2 regions of the Streptomyces sp. NPDC031418 genome follow, and region 2 is predicted to be linked to the other one. Evidence: riboswitches for the same ligand, from Rfam matches in the RefSeq annotation. Region 2 holds a riboswitch; the other holds the start of a gene.
What was found. A riboswitch is a leader RNA that binds a small molecule or an ion and turns the genes downstream of it on or off. The one in region 2 is predicted to bind S-adenosylmethionine.
Positions count from the first base shown of each region.

Region 1 (7,610 bases), on a different contig from region 2:
TTGTGGTCGTACGTCTCCTTCGTCTTGCTCTCCATCAGCTTCATCATGTCGTCCATGCCGGTGTTCTCGTTCCACACCAGGCCCAGCTCCACCAGGTCGGAGCGGTCGAGGACGTAGTTCTGCGCGAGGCCCGACTCGTCGGGGACGCGGTTGGCCATGTTTCCTCCTGAATGAAGCAATGGTGAACACACATACAGGTGGTGCAGGACATGCGGTGCCGGACATGCGGTGATGGTCGATGAGGGGCTGTCCGGACGGCCGGGACGGCTCAGTTCCAGCGCCAGACCATGGACGCGACGAGCTCGCCGCCGTGGGAGAACGTGCCGAACGCCACGAGGTCTCCGGGGGAGATCAGCTTCTTCTCCAGGGCGTCGGCGAAGGTCACCGGAAGGGAGCCCTGGAACAGGTTGCCGTAGATGCCCAGGGTGTCGTGCGCACGGGAGTCGTCGAAGCCGCAGCGCTTGCGCCACTCCGCGACGTACTTCTCGTTCGGCTGGTGGGTGATGAGGCGGGCGATGTCCTCGTTCCGTACGCCGGCCTTCTCCAGGGCGGTCTCGACGGCCCGCGGGAGCTGCTCCATGGTGACGGTGTAGAGCCGCGCCAGCATCTTCTGGTCGAAGTTTACCGTCAGGGCGCCGGAACCGTGCGCCCAATAGGGAATTTCCATTCCGTCGACGGCACTCGGCTCGACCTTGAGCGCGCCCCAGTTCTCACCGAAGGACTGCTCGTGCACGGAGAGAATCGTGGGCTCCTCGCCGGCGGTCAGCAAGGTGGCGGAGGCCCCGTCGCCGAGCACCCGGGATTCCGGGCTCTGCTGGAATTCCTCCAGCCGGGAGACGAAGTTGGTGACCGTGACCACGGCCACCGTGCGGTACTGGCCCGAGTCGATGAAGGCCTTGGCCGTGTTGATCGAGGAGACCCAGGAGCAGCAGCCGTTGTCCACCTGGAGAACCGCTGCCGAGGTCGCGCCCACCGCGTGCTGAATGGCGGTGCCCACACCGGGCGAGAAGGCGTCGTTCAGCTGGGAGGCGCAGATGATGAGATCCACGGTCGCCGGATCCACGCCATTGCGCTCGAGCAGCTTCTCGAGAGCGGCGGTACCCAGCCGGGCGGAGGTGTACTCGGGCCACGCGAAACGTCGTTCGTGAACGCCCGCGAAGAACGCATGGTCACTCAGGTCGCTGTCCTCGGAAAGCAGCTCACTGTTTCGAACCACTTTTTCCGGCATGAAATTGACTACATCGACAACGCGAGTCGATACCACAAAAATTCCCAATCTTCGCGGTGGGAGTGCTAGTCATGCATTGACCGGGAGAACCAGGAGAGGTGTGGCGGAAAGAAAAAAGAGAATGCGCTGCACGTTCCCCCCTCGAGTCCCCCGTTGACGCTTTGGAGTGGCGTTTATGTCGAGCGTGCTTGCAAGTGGCGCAAAAGCGATGGCAACTCTATGATCATCACGGTCACGGCCAGATCTCAGTTAGGTAACCGTAAGGTAACGGTCGCTCTGGGGGGAAGATATCCGCGATGTCCGGGTGTGCCAGGGAAAGCGGCCTGGACTTCGTTCAACATGCATTGGTTCCGGTGTTCAAACGTAAGATTCCTTACTTTTGAGTGGTCGCACTGTGAGACCGGCGCCCCCGCGCCCCGCCCGGCTGGATAGGCTGGGAGCCCCCCCGCGCGCGCGGTGGTGGATGGCTGAAACCGACGACTCAGGAGCGGCCGTATGAGCGCTGTGACCCCCGCTGGAGGCGACACCGCGGCGGGCCGTTCCTGGCCCGAGGTGCTGAACGCCCTGCTGTCCGGGCGTGACCTGGACGCCGGTGCGACGTACTGGGCGATGGACCGGATCATGCGCGGCGAGGCCACGGACGCGCAGATCGCCGGGTTCGTGGTGGCGCTGCGGGCCAAGGGCGAGACGGTGGAGGAGATCGCCGGGCTGGTGGACGCGCTGTACCGGCACGCCACCGTCATCGAGGTCTCCGGGAACACCGTCGACATCGTCGGAACGGGCGGGGACGGCGCCAAGACCGTCAACATCTCCACGATGTCCTCGATCGTCATCGCCGGTACCGGCGCCAAGGTCGTCAAGCACGGCAACCGGGCCGCTTCCTCGGCCTCCGGCGCGTCCGATGTGCTGGAGGCGCTCGGCGTCAACCTGGACCTGGCGCCGAAGCGGGTGGCCGAGGTCGCCGAGGAGGCCGGCATCACGTACTGCGCCGCGGTGAAGTTCCACCCGGCGCTGCGCCATGTGGCCGCCGCGCGCGGCCAGTTGGGGATCCGCACCGTCTTCAACGCGCTCGGCCCGCTGGCCAACCCGGCCCGGGTCAAGGCGCAGGCCGTCGGTGTCGCCGACCCCCGGATGGCCCCGATCATGGCCGGCGTGTTCGCCGCCCGCGGCCACTCCTCCCTGGTCTTCCGCGGCGACGACGGGCTCGACGAGCTGACGACCACGGCCACCTCGCGGGTGTGGGTGGTACGCGACGGCAAGGTGACCGAGGAGGCCTTCGACCCGCGGGACGTGGGGCTGGAACTGGTGCCCGTCGAGGCGCTGCGCGGGGCGGACGCCACCTACAACGCGGGTGTCGCGCGGCGGCTGCTGGACGGCGAGAAGGGTCCCGTGCGGGACGCCGTGCTGCTGAACTCCGCGGCCGCGCTGGTCGCCCTGGAGCCGGGCCCGGGGTCCCTGGCGGAGCAGCTGCGGGACGGGATGGACCGCGCGGCCGAGTCGATCGACTCCGGGGCTGCGGGCAGGCTTCTCGAGCGGTGGGTCGCGGCCACCAACGCCTGACGTCCGCCCGGCGGGGCGGCCGCACAAGTCGCCCCGCGCTGCGGGAAATTGGCGTCAGATCTTGATCACCTGGCCGGGTCTGTGGATATGCTAGCGTCAAGTGCATTCCCTCGTGGTGATGTGTGTGCCTCCGCTTTGTCCGGAGCACGCATCTGAACGGGGACAACGAAGGGATGACGGGGGCATGGATGAGGGACAGCTGTACCCAGCCATGGAATAGGAATCCGACGCCGCCGGACCGTCGATTACGTCCGGTCCATACCTGAGCCGACTCGGCTCCGCACCGTTTTCATGTCACTCCGCGCGTGATGCGCGTGTCTTCACCACCGGGCGGCATCGACCGCTCTTCAAGCGCCGGAACATTCTCACCGGCCCTTGCTCTGCCCATTCCGGCCTTCTCGACGGCCGTCACATCCGCAGACCGAACCGGTAACCGCACCCAGCACGGGTGCGGAACAGGCCTGCGCACTCTGGCGACACCCTCTCCTCCCTCGTCGGCATCCCCTCGGACGTGCCGTCGACGCACACCCGCACTTGTTCGCGCCAGCGCATTCAGCAAAAGGAGAACACGGTGACCAACTTGATGCTTCTGCCCGACGGCATGCGCCGCTGGTCCATCGAAAACGGTGTCTCCCTCGACGAGGGCTACAAGGCGATGGCGGACAAGCTCGAAGAGTTCATCGGCTGGACCCGGGAGGAGGGCATCAAGACCCTCTACATCACGACGTCCTCGGTGAAGAACTTCAACCGCCCCGAGGCCGCGGTGACGACGTTCCTCGACGCGTTCGACGACCTGGCCCAGCGCGTCCACGGCAGCTGCAACTTCGCGTACTCCGGCTCCCTGGACCTGGTGCCGGACCGCTACCTCGAATCGCTCGAAACCATGCGGAAGGCGTCGGACACCGACTCGGACTTCACGGTCCACTACATCCTCGGAATGTCCCTCTCCCGCGAGGTCATCGGGATCTTCAACAAGCTCAACGGGAAGATCCCGGTCATGACCGAGGAGATCCTGGCCAGCAACGCGTACGTCCCGGAACAGGTCGACTTCGTCATACGCACCGGCGGCGCCGTCCGCATGTCGTCCTTCTTCCCGCTGATGTCCCCGTACGCCGAGCTGTACTTCTCCCCGCTGCTGTTCCCGGATGTCACGCGGGCCGACTTCGACGCCGCGATGAAGGACCTCCGCAACCGCGAGCGGCGCTACGGCGGCTACCCGGAGTCCGGCATGCCCGAGTCGAGCTGACGGCACGACCGACGGCCTCGGCATGCCTCGCCGGCATGCCGAGGTCCCGATATGCGGACAGGAGTTGCGGCGCGGCGATCAGCTCCGTTACGTTCCTGTCCAGGTCATGAGCGACAGCCACAAGGCCCCGGCCGGCTGTCCGGCAACCCTCCGTCCGTGGCGGGGTGCCCCGGGTGAGGACCAGGTCGTAGGCAGCGAGGTCTACGGCAAGCGCGGACCCCTCGCACGCTGAGTCGAAGCGTGGACCAGGGGTCCTGGTCGTCGAGGAGTCTTCCGTGAGCAAGCGAATGCGTTAGGGCCGCCGAGCCCCGCCTCCGCGCACCCTTTTCCCCTTTCTCCGTGCTTGAGCGACCTCTGCTCGCGCGGTGATCCCACACGCCTCACGGGAGTTCCGCCATGTCCGTCTCCACCGCTGCCGCCGACCAGTCCGTTTGTGCCCCTCTGCCGGTTCTGGGGCGGGATGTCACCGTTCCGCTGGTCACCGGCGGCGAGGTCACCTACGCGGCCCTCGACTACGCGGCCAGCGCCCCCGCCCTCCAGCGCGTCTGGGACGACGTCGCCGCCTACGCCCCCTACTACGGCAGCGTCCACCGCGGCGCCGGCTACCTCTCCCAGCTCTCCACCGACCTCTTCGAGAACGCCCGCCGCACGGTCTCCGACTTCCTCGGCTGCCGCCCCGGCGACCAGGTGGTCTTCACCCGGTCCACCACCGACTCGCTGAACCTGCTGGCCCGCGCGCTGCCCGCCGGCTGCCAGGTCTTCGTCTTCGAGACCGAGCACCACGCCTCCCTGCTGCCCTGGCAGGACACCCGGGTCACCTACCTCGACGCCCCGCGCACCCCGCGGCAGGCGGTCGAGACCCTGGAGCGGGCGCTCGCCGCCCGCGAGCCCCACGGCCCGGCCCTGGTCTGTGTGACCGGCGCCTCCAACGTCACCGGCGAGCTGTGGCCGGTGCGCGAGCTGGCCGCCGCCGCGCACGCGCACGGCGCCCGGATCGTCGTGGACGCCGCCCAGCTCGTCCCGCACCAGCCGGTGGACGTCCGCGACCTCGACGTCGACTGGATCGCCTTCTCCGGACACAAGCTGTACGCGCCGTTCGGCTCCGGCGTCCTGGCCGGCCGCGCGGACTGGCTGCGCGCGGCCGAGCCGTACCTCGCGGGCGGCGGCGCCAGCCGCACGGTCACCCGGCGCCCGGACGGCGGAGTGGAGGTGGCGTGGCACGAGAGCGCGGCCCGGCACGAGGCCGGCTCGCCGAACGTCATCGGCGCCTACTCCATCGCGTCGGCCTGCAAGGCGCTCACCGAGGCCGGCTGGGACACCCTGGTCGCCCGGGAGCAGCACCTGATCCGCCGGGTGCGCGAGGGGCTCGCCGAGATCCCCGAGGTGCGGGTCCTCTCCCTGTTCGGCGACGACGCCCCGCGCGTCGGGGTGATCTCCTTCGTGGTCGACGGCTGGAACAGCTCCCACTTCGCCGCCGCCCTCTCCGCGGAGTACGGCATCGGCGTCCGCGACGGCCTGTTCTGCGCCCACCCCCTGGTCCGCACGCTGCTGGGCAGCGACCCGCAGACCCAGGGCGAGTGCGGTGCGCCGGAGGCGGCCCCGGGCGAGAAGTCCCTCAACGCCGTGCGCGTCAGCTTCGGCGCGGGCACCCCCGACGAGCACGTCGACCGTTTTGTGAGCGCGGTCCGGGAACTGGTCAGGGACGGTGCCAAGTGGACGTACCGCACGGAGGACGGCCGCTGCGTGCCGGCGGTGTGAGGGGCCGTACCTCCCGATGAGGCGGTGTCCGGACGGTCAGGAGTCGAGGCCGATCGCGAACGCCGCCTCCAGGTCGTGCTGGGAGTAGGTACGGAACGCCACATGCGTGTCCGTGCCCTCCACGCCGGGGATCTTGCTGATCCGGCCCGGGATCACCTCGGCGAGGTCCTCGTGCTCCCGCACCCTGACCATCGCGATCAGGTCGTACGTCCCCGTCACGGAGAACACCTCGCTCACCGAGTCCAGCGAAGCGATCTGCTCCGCGATCTCGGGGATCCGGTCCACGCTGGTCTTGATCAGGACGATCGCGGTGATCACGGCTGCTTCTCTCCCTCGGGCGCCTGGGCAGGGGCGGCTTTCACTCTATCCGTACGGCCGTAGCGCACCCACGCGTAGCCGAAGCCCAGCCCGAAGCCCACCAGGTGCGCCAGATACGCCACCCCCGGGCCCTGTCCGGCCCGCCCCGCCGAGAGCCACTGGAGCGCCGCCCAGAACGGCAGCACGACCCAGGCCGGGAACCGTACCGGCAGGAAGAGGAGGAACGGCAGAAGACTGGTCACGCGCGCCCGCGGGAACAGGTAGAGGAAGGCGCCGAGGACCGCCGAGATCGCCCCGGAGGCACCCACCAGCGACTGCTCCGAGGCCGCGTTGGCGGCCGCGTAACCGAGCAGGGCCAGGTAGCCGCAGCCGACGTAGAAGAGCGTGTACTCCACCCGGCCCATCCGCTCCTCGGTCATCGCGCCGAAGACGAAGAGGAAGAGCATGTTGCCGAGCAGATGCACCCAGCTCCCGTGCACGAACAGCGCGGTGAGCGGGGTGAGCGCCGCCCTCGGCACGCCCTCGAACAGCTCGGCCGGGACCACGCCCCAGCGGTGGAAGTACACGCGCTGTGCGGCGAGCAGGGACTCCCCGGAGCCGTACGCCCCGGTGAGCCCGGAGGCCGGGCCCAGCACGAAGATCACACAGCACAGGGCGATGAGGGTGTAGGTCATCGGTGCCGATGTGTTCCGGACCGCCCTCAGGGTCCGGCCCGCCGTGCTCCAGTTGCCGATCATGGACACAGAGCATGACGTAAGGGGACGCAAGGGGATAGACCGCCTCGCCGCCGTGAACGGACGGGCGGCGAGTCCCCGGCAGGCCGTAGGGTTACGGCCACACGGGTCCGCCCCCCGGGCGCGGACCGACCCGAGAAGGAAGCGAACAGCCACGATGACGGTTCCCCTGCCGACCGCCACGACGCGTTGGCGCTGCACCCTGTGCGGCAACCTCACCCGGTTCGACGTGACCCGTTCCTCGAAGGTGGTCGAGTACGTGCACCTCGACCTGGCGGGTGAGCCGAAGGTGGAGGAGCGCGAGGTGGTCAGTGAGACCATCGAGTCGGTGCGCTGCCGTTGGTGCAACGCGGTGGACCAGGTGGAACTCGTGGACAGGCCGGGCGCCGACTCCTGAGCGGAGCGGCCCCGGGTACAGCGGACGGCTTAGGGGTGTGACGGATGGTGGAGACCGCAGGCGGGGGGCCGGAAGACGGCACCGCTGAGGTGCTTGACCGTCCGCTGCCCGACGGCGTGCGCCGCAGGGTCGTACAGATCGTCTCGGACGGCTTCGGCGGGCTGACCGTGGCGGAACTGCCCGCGCAGCTGCGGCAGTATGCCCGGTTCGCCCCCAACCGCCGGGCGAAGTTCGCCGGGAACGCCATGGCGGCGGCGCTGGAGACCGATCCGCTGTTCCGGCAGCGCATCGGGGAGAAGTTCAGAGAGGCGCATCCGGAACTCGCCGGCGCCCTGGACTCCGGCTCGCCGCCCCCGGCCGCGGACCCGC
Region 1 covers NZ_JBVIJC010000020.1:137,907-145,516, forward strand. Annotated here, with positions in the region: gene ACZ5CZ_RS27965 (hypothetical protein) at 1-158, opposite strand, end outside; gene ACZ5CZ_RS27970 (3-oxoacyl-ACP synthase III family protein) at 269-1,216, opposite strand; gene trpD (anthranilate phosphoribosyltransferase) at 1,724-2,788, shown strand; gene ACZ5CZ_RS27980 (undecaprenyl diphosphate synthase family protein) at 3,360-4,034, shown strand; SAM riboswitch class IV at 4,137-4,253, shown strand; gene ACZ5CZ_RS27985 (aminotransferase class V-fold PLP-dependent enzyme) at 4,431-5,792, shown strand; gene ACZ5CZ_RS27990 (Lrp/AsnC family transcriptional regulator) at 5,829-6,110, opposite strand; gene ACZ5CZ_RS27995 (rhomboid family intramembrane serine protease) at 6,107-6,847, opposite strand; gene ACZ5CZ_RS28000 (hypothetical protein) at 7,002-7,241, shown strand; gene ACZ5CZ_RS28005 (NYN domain-containing protein) at 7,286-7,610, shown strand, end outside.
Region 1: it holds a riboswitch for S-adenosylmethionine, as region 2 does, so the genes downstream of both, ACZ5CZ_RS27985 (aminotransferase class V-fold PLP-dependent enzyme) here and ACZ5CZ_RS32820 (amino acid ABC transporter permease) in region 2, are expected to answer to the same signal.

Region 2 (7,610 bases):
CGGGTGCTGCTGCGGTGGCGCCCCGGTTATGAGGCGTCATGAGCAGCACGACCGCAACGGAGTTCCGCCGGCGGACCGGAGTCGTCGTCGAGCAGGTGGTCCGCCGCTTCGGCGACCGGACGGTGCTCGACGGCCTCGATCTCACCATCGCCGACGGGGAGTTGGTGATCCTGCTCGGCCCGTCGGGCTGCGGCAAGAGCACCCTGCTGCGTCTGCTCGCCGGACTCGACCGGCCCGACGGCGGGCGGGTGGAGGTCCCGGCCCGGCGCGCGATCGTCTTCCAGGCCGACCGGCTGCTGCCGTGGCAGCGGGTGCTGCGCAACGTCACGCTCGGCCTGCACGGGCCCGACGCCGAACAGCGGGCCCGCGCCGTGCTCGCCGAGGTCGGACTCGCGGGCCGCGAGAAGGCGTGGCCGAAGGAACTCTCCGGCGGCGAGGCCGGGCGGGTCTCCCTCGCCCGGGCATTGGTCTCGGAGCCCGAACTCGTCCTGCTCGACGAACCGTTCGCGGCGCTCGACGCCATCACCAGGCTGCGCATGCACGACCTCGTCCGCGCGCTGCGCACCAGGCACCAGGCCGCCATGCTGCTCGTCACCCACGACGTCGACGAGGCCATCGCCCTGGCGGACCGCATCATCGTCATGAGCAACGGCCGCATCGGCACCTCGCACGAGGTCCGGCTCCCCGCCGCCGACCGCGAAGCGAGCGTCGCCCGCGAGGAGCTCCGCGCCCGGCTCCTGGAAGACCTCGGCCTCGCCGGCCGCCACTGACCTCAGCGAACACCCTCACCCGGCACAGAAAGAACGACGACCATGCGCAGAAGAACCACCGGACTCATCGCCATCCTCGGCTCGCTCACCCTGGCGGGCACCCTCGTCGCCTGCGGATCGCCGTCGTCGGACACGCCCGCGCCGCTGAGCAACGCCGCCGACGCACGCGATGCCAAGCACCCCGAGTGGAGCAAGTACACCTTCACCATCGGCGACAACGGCGGGGACGGCAGCCAGGAACTGGCCAAGGTCACCGGCGTGTTCGACAACGCCCCCTACAAGGTGAAGTTCGCCCGCTTCACCTACGGCCCGCCGCTCATCCAGGCCGCCGCCTCCGGCGACATCGACCTCGGCAGCGTCGGCGACGTACCGCCGATCACCGGTGCCGCGAAGGAGTACGGCTTCAAGATCGTCGCCGTGAACCGTTCACTCACGCCCGACCAGGCGGTGGAGAACATCATCGTGCCCAAGGGCTCCGAGCTGAGGACGGCCGCGGACCTCAAGGGCAAGAAGATCGCCGTCCCGCAGGGCAGTTCGGCCCACGGTCTGGCCCTCAACGCCCTGAAGAGCGTCGGCCTCACCCCCAAGGACGTGAAGCTGGTCTTCCTCGACCCGGCGGCCGGCGCGACCGCGTTCAACACCGGCAAGGTGGACGCCTGGTCGATCTGGAACCCGCAGTCCGCGATCGCGGTCAAGAACGGTGCCCGGATCCTGGTGAAGGGGCTTCCGCCGATCGACCAGACGAGCAGTTACTACGTCGCCAGTGACTCCTCGCTGAAGGACGAGGCCAAGCGTGCGGCCCTCACGGACGTCCTGAAGAGGCTGTCGCGGGAGTTCGCCTGGGGCGTCAAGAACCCGGAGAAGTACGCGCAGGCGCTGGCGAAGGAGCAGAGCATCCCGCTCGCCGACGCCAAGGCCTCCCTGGCCGCCTACTCGAACCGGGTCACCCCGGTGGAGCAGCCGGACATCGCACTGGAGCAGCATCTCGCCGACGCCTTCCTGGACGCGGGCCAGATCACCAAGAAGGTCGACGTCGAGTCGATCACTGACAACCTTCTCCCCGCCGGTTACGACAGCTCCAAGCTCAAGGTCACCTCATGAGCGCACCGGCGAGTGCCCATGCCTGACCCCCTCCCGGAGCGACCGCACCCGACCGGGCGGCCACGGCGGGCGTGCCGCCGTCCATCGGGATGTCCGCCATGCGGGACGGACCCCTTGACGTCCGTGGCCGGTGCATCGACACTCGGTAAGGAATCCTAGCGAACAGGTAGGGAAACATGAGGCGCCTTGCTCCGGTCACCGTCCGAGTGAGCCGTTCGCCTCTGCTGACTTCCCGACGTCACATCGACCTGCTCCGCGTGTGCAGCGCGCTCGGCCGCATGGGCTGACCTGCGCAGCTTCCACGCCGACGCCCCCCCACGGCACATCGTGCCGTTCGGCGTGCCCAGGTGAGCCCCGCTCAGGGTTCCGTCGTCGCATCCCCGTAGCCCCGGCGGGCCCGGCACCGAGTGCCGGGCCCGCCCTCCGGGCGAAGGAGGGGGATCCGGCCACGGGGCCCGGCCCGATGTCGCATCCGCCGCGCGGACGTCCGCGCCCGCTTTCGGGGAGAGTCATGACCGTCACCACGCCCGCCGCCCACGTTTCCGTCCGCCCCGCGCCCGCCTTCCTCGGCCGTATCGGCAGGGACGCACGCAGCGGCCACTACCCGGTGCCAGGCCGCTACCGGCTCCATCTGTCGACCGCGTGTCCCGACGGCCTGCGCATCGCCGTCACCCACACCCTGCTCGGCCTGGACGACATCTGTCCGGTCACCTTCCTGCCCGCCGTCCCCGACTGTCCCGAGGGCGGCTACTCGGCCCTGCGTCCGCTGTACGAGGCGAGCGCGCACCGCTACTCCGGTCCGGCCGCGGCGCCGGTGCTCAGTGACGGCTGGTCCGGGCGGATCGTCAGCACCCACGACCGGGACATCATGCGCGACCTCGCCCACCGCTTCGACACCTGCGCCCCCTCGCTCTACCCGTGCGGCGCGGAGTCGGAGATCGAGGCCGTGGAGCAGATGTGCAGGCAGGGAATCGAGGGGGCGGCGCAGCGGGCCGGAGCCGTGGGAGCGGACGCGGCGGAACGTGACATGGCACTGGCCACACTGCTGGAGACACTCGGCGCCCTGGACCGCTGGCTGGTCGGCCGCCCCTACCTGATCCGCGACGAAGTCACCGCCGCCGACGTCGAGTTGTGGGTCGCCCTGGTCCGGCTCGACACCGTGCACCGGCACCATCTCGACGCCGCCGCGGTCCAGCGCATCGCCGGCCACCCGGCGCTGTGGTCCTACGCCCGCCGTGTGACCGCCCACCCGGCCTTCGGTGCCCATCTCGACCTCGACGGGATCGACCGCCGCCACCACGCCCGGTGCCGCGGGCTGGAGGCCGCCGGATCGGCCGTCCAGATCCTCGACTGGGCGGCACACTCGGCCCGTTAGCCGTTCCACCTGGTGGAACGGCGTTGACATACGTTCGGGCCATTGTCTTAACTACGGCCCAGAACGGTCACGAGTGTCAGCGACAAGCCCTGGCTGGCTGACCGGCAACCCTCGCACCGCGGTGGGGTGCCCCAGGTGACGACCCGGCCGATGACACATCGGTAAGCGCGAGGCCCACAGGGCCGGAACAGTGACGGTGACGCCATGTACGCAGCTCCCAGAACGGCCGCACGCCGTTCCCCGGGCTGCGTACGGACGTACACGAGTCTGCTCGTCGCCGACCGCGCCGTCGATCTGCTCCGCGTCAACAGCGCACTGTGTACCGCACCGGGCCGTGCCCGGTGTCGGGGCTGACGCCTCCCCCCAGCCCCCGCACTCCCTGACCGACACCGCCCGCGCGGTGTGCCGTCGCCCTTCCCACTCCCGGTCTCCCGCCGACCCGTGCGTCCCCGCACACCGGCGTGGTGCCGGGGTGTTCCCACCCAGCCGGAGCCCACCATGAGCGAACCCCCTGGCGCCACCGTCACGTTGCCCGAGGCGCCTACCGCCACCGAACCGCCCAAGGCCCTCACCGCCCAGCGCGTACTGCCGTTGCGCCGGCCGGGACGCTGGATCGCCACCGCGGTCGTCCTGGTCCTGGTGGCCCAGTTCGCACACGGGCTGGTGACCAACCCCTTCTACCAGTGGGACCGCTGGAGCTACTGGTTCCTGCGGCCGACCATCCTCGACGGCCTGCTCATCACCCTCGAAGTCACCGCCTACAGCGCCGTGCTGGGCCTTGTCGGCGGTGTCCTGCTCGCCCTGGCCCGGCTGTCGAAGAGCCCGGTGCTGCGCGCGGTCAGCTGGACCTACGTCTGGGCGTTCCGCTCCATCCCGCTCATCGTGGTCCTGATCTTCCTCTACAACTTCAGCGCTCTGTACAAGACGTTGAGCGTCGGCATCCCCTTCGGGCCGGCCTTCTTCTCCTTCGACGAGTCGAAGCTCGCCACCGACATGGTCGTCGCCGTCGTCGGCCTCAGCCTCAACGAGGCCGCCTACGCGGCCGAGGTGGTGCGCGGCGGCATCCTCTCCGTCGACCAGGGCCAGCACGAGGCGGCCGCCGCCCTCGGCCTGCCCAAGGGCTACCAGTTCCGCAGAGTCGTCCTTCCGCAGGCGCTGCGCTCCATCGTCCCCAACTACGTCAACCAGCTCATCGGCCTGATCAAGGGCACCTCGCTGGTCTTCTACGTCTCCCTGCTGGACCTGTTCGGCTCCGCGCAGACCATGGGCTCCACCTACCCCGGCGACATCGTGCCGCTGCTGCTGGTCGTCACCGCCTGGTACCTGATCCTGACCAGCGTCGTCTCCGTCATCCAGTTCTACGTCGAGCGGTACTACGCCCGCGGCGCCACCCGCAGCCTGCCGCCCACGCCCCTCCAGAAGCTCCGCACCGGTCTCACCGAGCTGCGGGCCCGCATACGCCGGGAGGCCGCCGTATGACCGCCAAGACCGCCGACACCCTGGCGGACGTCGAAGCCGCCACCGTCGAGGTCCACGACGTGCACAAGTGGTACGGCACCCACCGCGTCCTGGACGGCGTCGACCTGACGGTCCGTCCGGGGGAGGTCACCGTGATCCTCGGCCCCTCCGGCTCCGGCAAGTCCACCCTGCTGCGGGTCATCAACCACCTGGAGAAGCCCGAGATCGGCCACGTCAGCATCAACGGCGAGCTGATCGGCGTGAAGCGGCAGGGCAACCGGCTCAAGGAGCTGAGCGAGCGGGCCATCCTCACCCAGCGCGGACGGATCGGGTTCGTCTTCCAGAACTTCAACCTCTTCCCGCACCTGACCGTCCTGGACAACGTGGCCGCGGCCCCCGTCGCCACCGGCCGGCTCGGCAGGGCCGAAGCCCAGGAACTGGCCCGCGACCTCCTCGGCCGGGTCGGCCTCGCCGACAAGACCGGCGCCTACCCGCGCCAGCTCTCCGGCGGCCAGCAGCAGCGCGTCGCCATCGCCCGCGCCCTGGCGCTGCGCCCCGGCGTCATCCTCTTCGACGAGCCCACCTCCGCCCTGGACCCCGAACTGGTCGGCGAAGTCCTCGCCGTCATCCGGGACCTGGCCTCCAGCGGCACCACCCTCGTCATCGTCACCCACGAGATCGGCTTCGCCCGCGAGATCGCCGACCGGGTCGTCTTCATCGACGGCGGCAAGATCGTCGAGCAGGGGCCGCCCTCCGAGGTCCTCGACACACCACGGCACGAGCGGACCAGGGACTTCCTCAGCAAGGTCCTGTGACCCGCCGCCCCCACGACCTCCCCCCACGCCACCACCCTCATCACCGCCCCTGAGCGACAAGGAACGGCCATGCGCACCCACGTCACCCGACGCAGCCTGATACGCGGCATCACCGCGGCGACCGCCGTCGCCTCCCTGGCCACCGGGCTCGCCGCCTGCGGTGGCAACAGCGACGCGGCCACCACCGACACCGCCGCCCGGTCCGGCGAGGTCGTCATCGGCCAGGCCTCCAACGGCGCCGCCCAGCAGACCACCATCAAGGTCTCCGAGGTCAAGTCCATCAGCGCCGAACTGCCCGCCGCCCTCAGGAAGAGCGGCAAGCTGGAGATCGGCATCGGCGCCCTGCCCGCCGGCTTCCCGCCGCTCGCCTACGTGGGCAGCGACCAGAAGACCCTCACCGGCGCGGAGCCCGACTTCGGCCGCCTGGTCGCCGCGGTCCTCGGCCTCAAGCCCGAGGTGAAGAACTCCACGTGGGAGAACCTCTTCGTCGGCATCGACAGCGGCAAGGTCGACGTGGCCTTCTCCAACGTCACCGACACCGAAGAACGCAAGAAGAAGTACGAGTTCGCCTCCTACCGGCAGGACAACCTCGCCTTCACCGTGCCGAAGAAGAGCACCTGGAACTTCGGCGGCACCTACGAGAACCTCGCCGGCAAGACCGTCTCCGTGAGCGCGGGGACCAACCAGGAGAAGATCCTCCTGGAGTGGAAGGCGAAGCTCGCCAAGGAGGGCAAGAAGCTCACCGTCAAGTACTTCCAGGACAGCAACAGCGTCTACCTGGCCCTGTCCGGCGGCAAGATCGATGCGTACTTCGGCCCCAACCCCGGCATCGCCTACCACAACAGGCAGACCGCGAACACGCCCAACGCCACCCGCACCGCGGGCACCTACTCGGGCGCCGGAGCGAGCCTCCAGGGCCTGATCGCGGCCACCGCCAAGAAGGACAGCGGCCTGGCCAAGCCGCTCGCCGACGCCATCAACCACCTGATCAAGAACGGTCAGTACGCCGAGTGGCTCAAGGCCTACAACCTCTCCAACGAGGCCGTCGCCACGTCCCAGGTCAACCCGCCCGGACTCCCGCTCGACAACTCCTGACCACCGCGCACCGGGGACCCCACCACCCACCTCGCGGTGGGGTCCCCGGCACGCCGGACACCCCGAGCCGTACCCCGGAGACCGCCACGCCATGTCCGTCACCACCGTCGACGCCACGTCCTCGCACGTCCTGGACAACCCCGCCTGGGGCGCCCTCACCGGACCCCACGCCCACTTCGCCGAACGCATCGGCCACGCCGCCCGCTACCACCAGGACGTGTCCCCCTTCCACGCCCTCTCCGACGAGGACGACCCGCGCGCCTGGGCCGACCTGGCCCGCCTCGTCGGCCCCGGCGGCACCGCCGCGGTACGAGGTGTCACCGAGGCGCCGGACGGCTGGGAGGTCGTCAGCCTCGGACAGGGCGTCCAGCTCGTGGACACCTCCCTGCGCGCCGAGCCCGACCCCGAGGCCGTACGCCTCGGCCCCGACGACGTACCCCAGATCCTCGACCTGGTCGCCCGCACCGAACCCGGCCCCTACCGGCGCCGTACCGTCGAGATGGGCACCTACCTCGGCATCCGCCACCGCGGCCGGCTGATCGCCCTGGCCGGCGAGCGGCTGCGCCCGCCCGGCTGGACGGAGATCAGCGCCGTGTGCACCGACCCCGACCACCGGGGCCGGGGGCTGGCCACCCGTCTGGTCCGTGCCGTCGCCGCAGGCATCAAGGAGCGCGGGGAACAGCCCTTCCTGCACGCCGCGGCCACCAACGCGAACGCGATCCGGCTGTACGAGTCGATCGGCTTCACCCTGCGCAGCCGCACGGTCTTCTCGCTCGTCCGGCACATCGGGGCCGCCGCGCCGGAAGAAACGGCATAGCCGTGGCGTTGTCCTTGTCGAGGGTGAGTGCGCGGCCCACGTCGACGGAGGTGCGGGACATGACACGTGTACTGCGTGCCGTCTTCCTGCACTCCCGGCCCCACATCGACCTCCAGCGCGTGGCCGGCTCCCTCTGTAGCTCCTGACCCCGTTTCCCCAGCCGCCGTGCGCCCAGACCT
Region 2 covers NZ_JBVIJC010000028.1:40,136-47,745, reverse strand. Annotated here, with positions in the region: gene ACZ5CZ_RS32845 (ABC transporter permease) at 1-42, shown strand, start outside; gene ACZ5CZ_RS32840 (ABC transporter ATP-binding protein) at 39-770, shown strand; gene ACZ5CZ_RS32835 (aliphatic sulfonate ABC transporter substrate-binding protein) at 813-1,871, shown strand; gene ACZ5CZ_RS32830 (putative leader peptide) at 2,048-2,158, shown strand; gene ACZ5CZ_RS32825 (glutathione S-transferase C-terminal domain-containing protein) at 2,383-3,246, shown strand; SAM riboswitch class IV at 3,312-3,420, shown strand; gene ACZ5CZ_RS32820 (amino acid ABC transporter permease) at 3,745-4,725, shown strand; gene ACZ5CZ_RS32815 (amino acid ABC transporter ATP-binding protein) at 4,722-5,519, shown strand; gene ACZ5CZ_RS32810 (ABC transporter substrate-binding protein) at 5,589-6,614, shown strand; gene ACZ5CZ_RS32805 (GNAT family N-acetyltransferase) at 6,706-7,431, shown strand; gene ACZ5CZ_RS32800 (putative leader peptide) at 7,491-7,577, shown strand.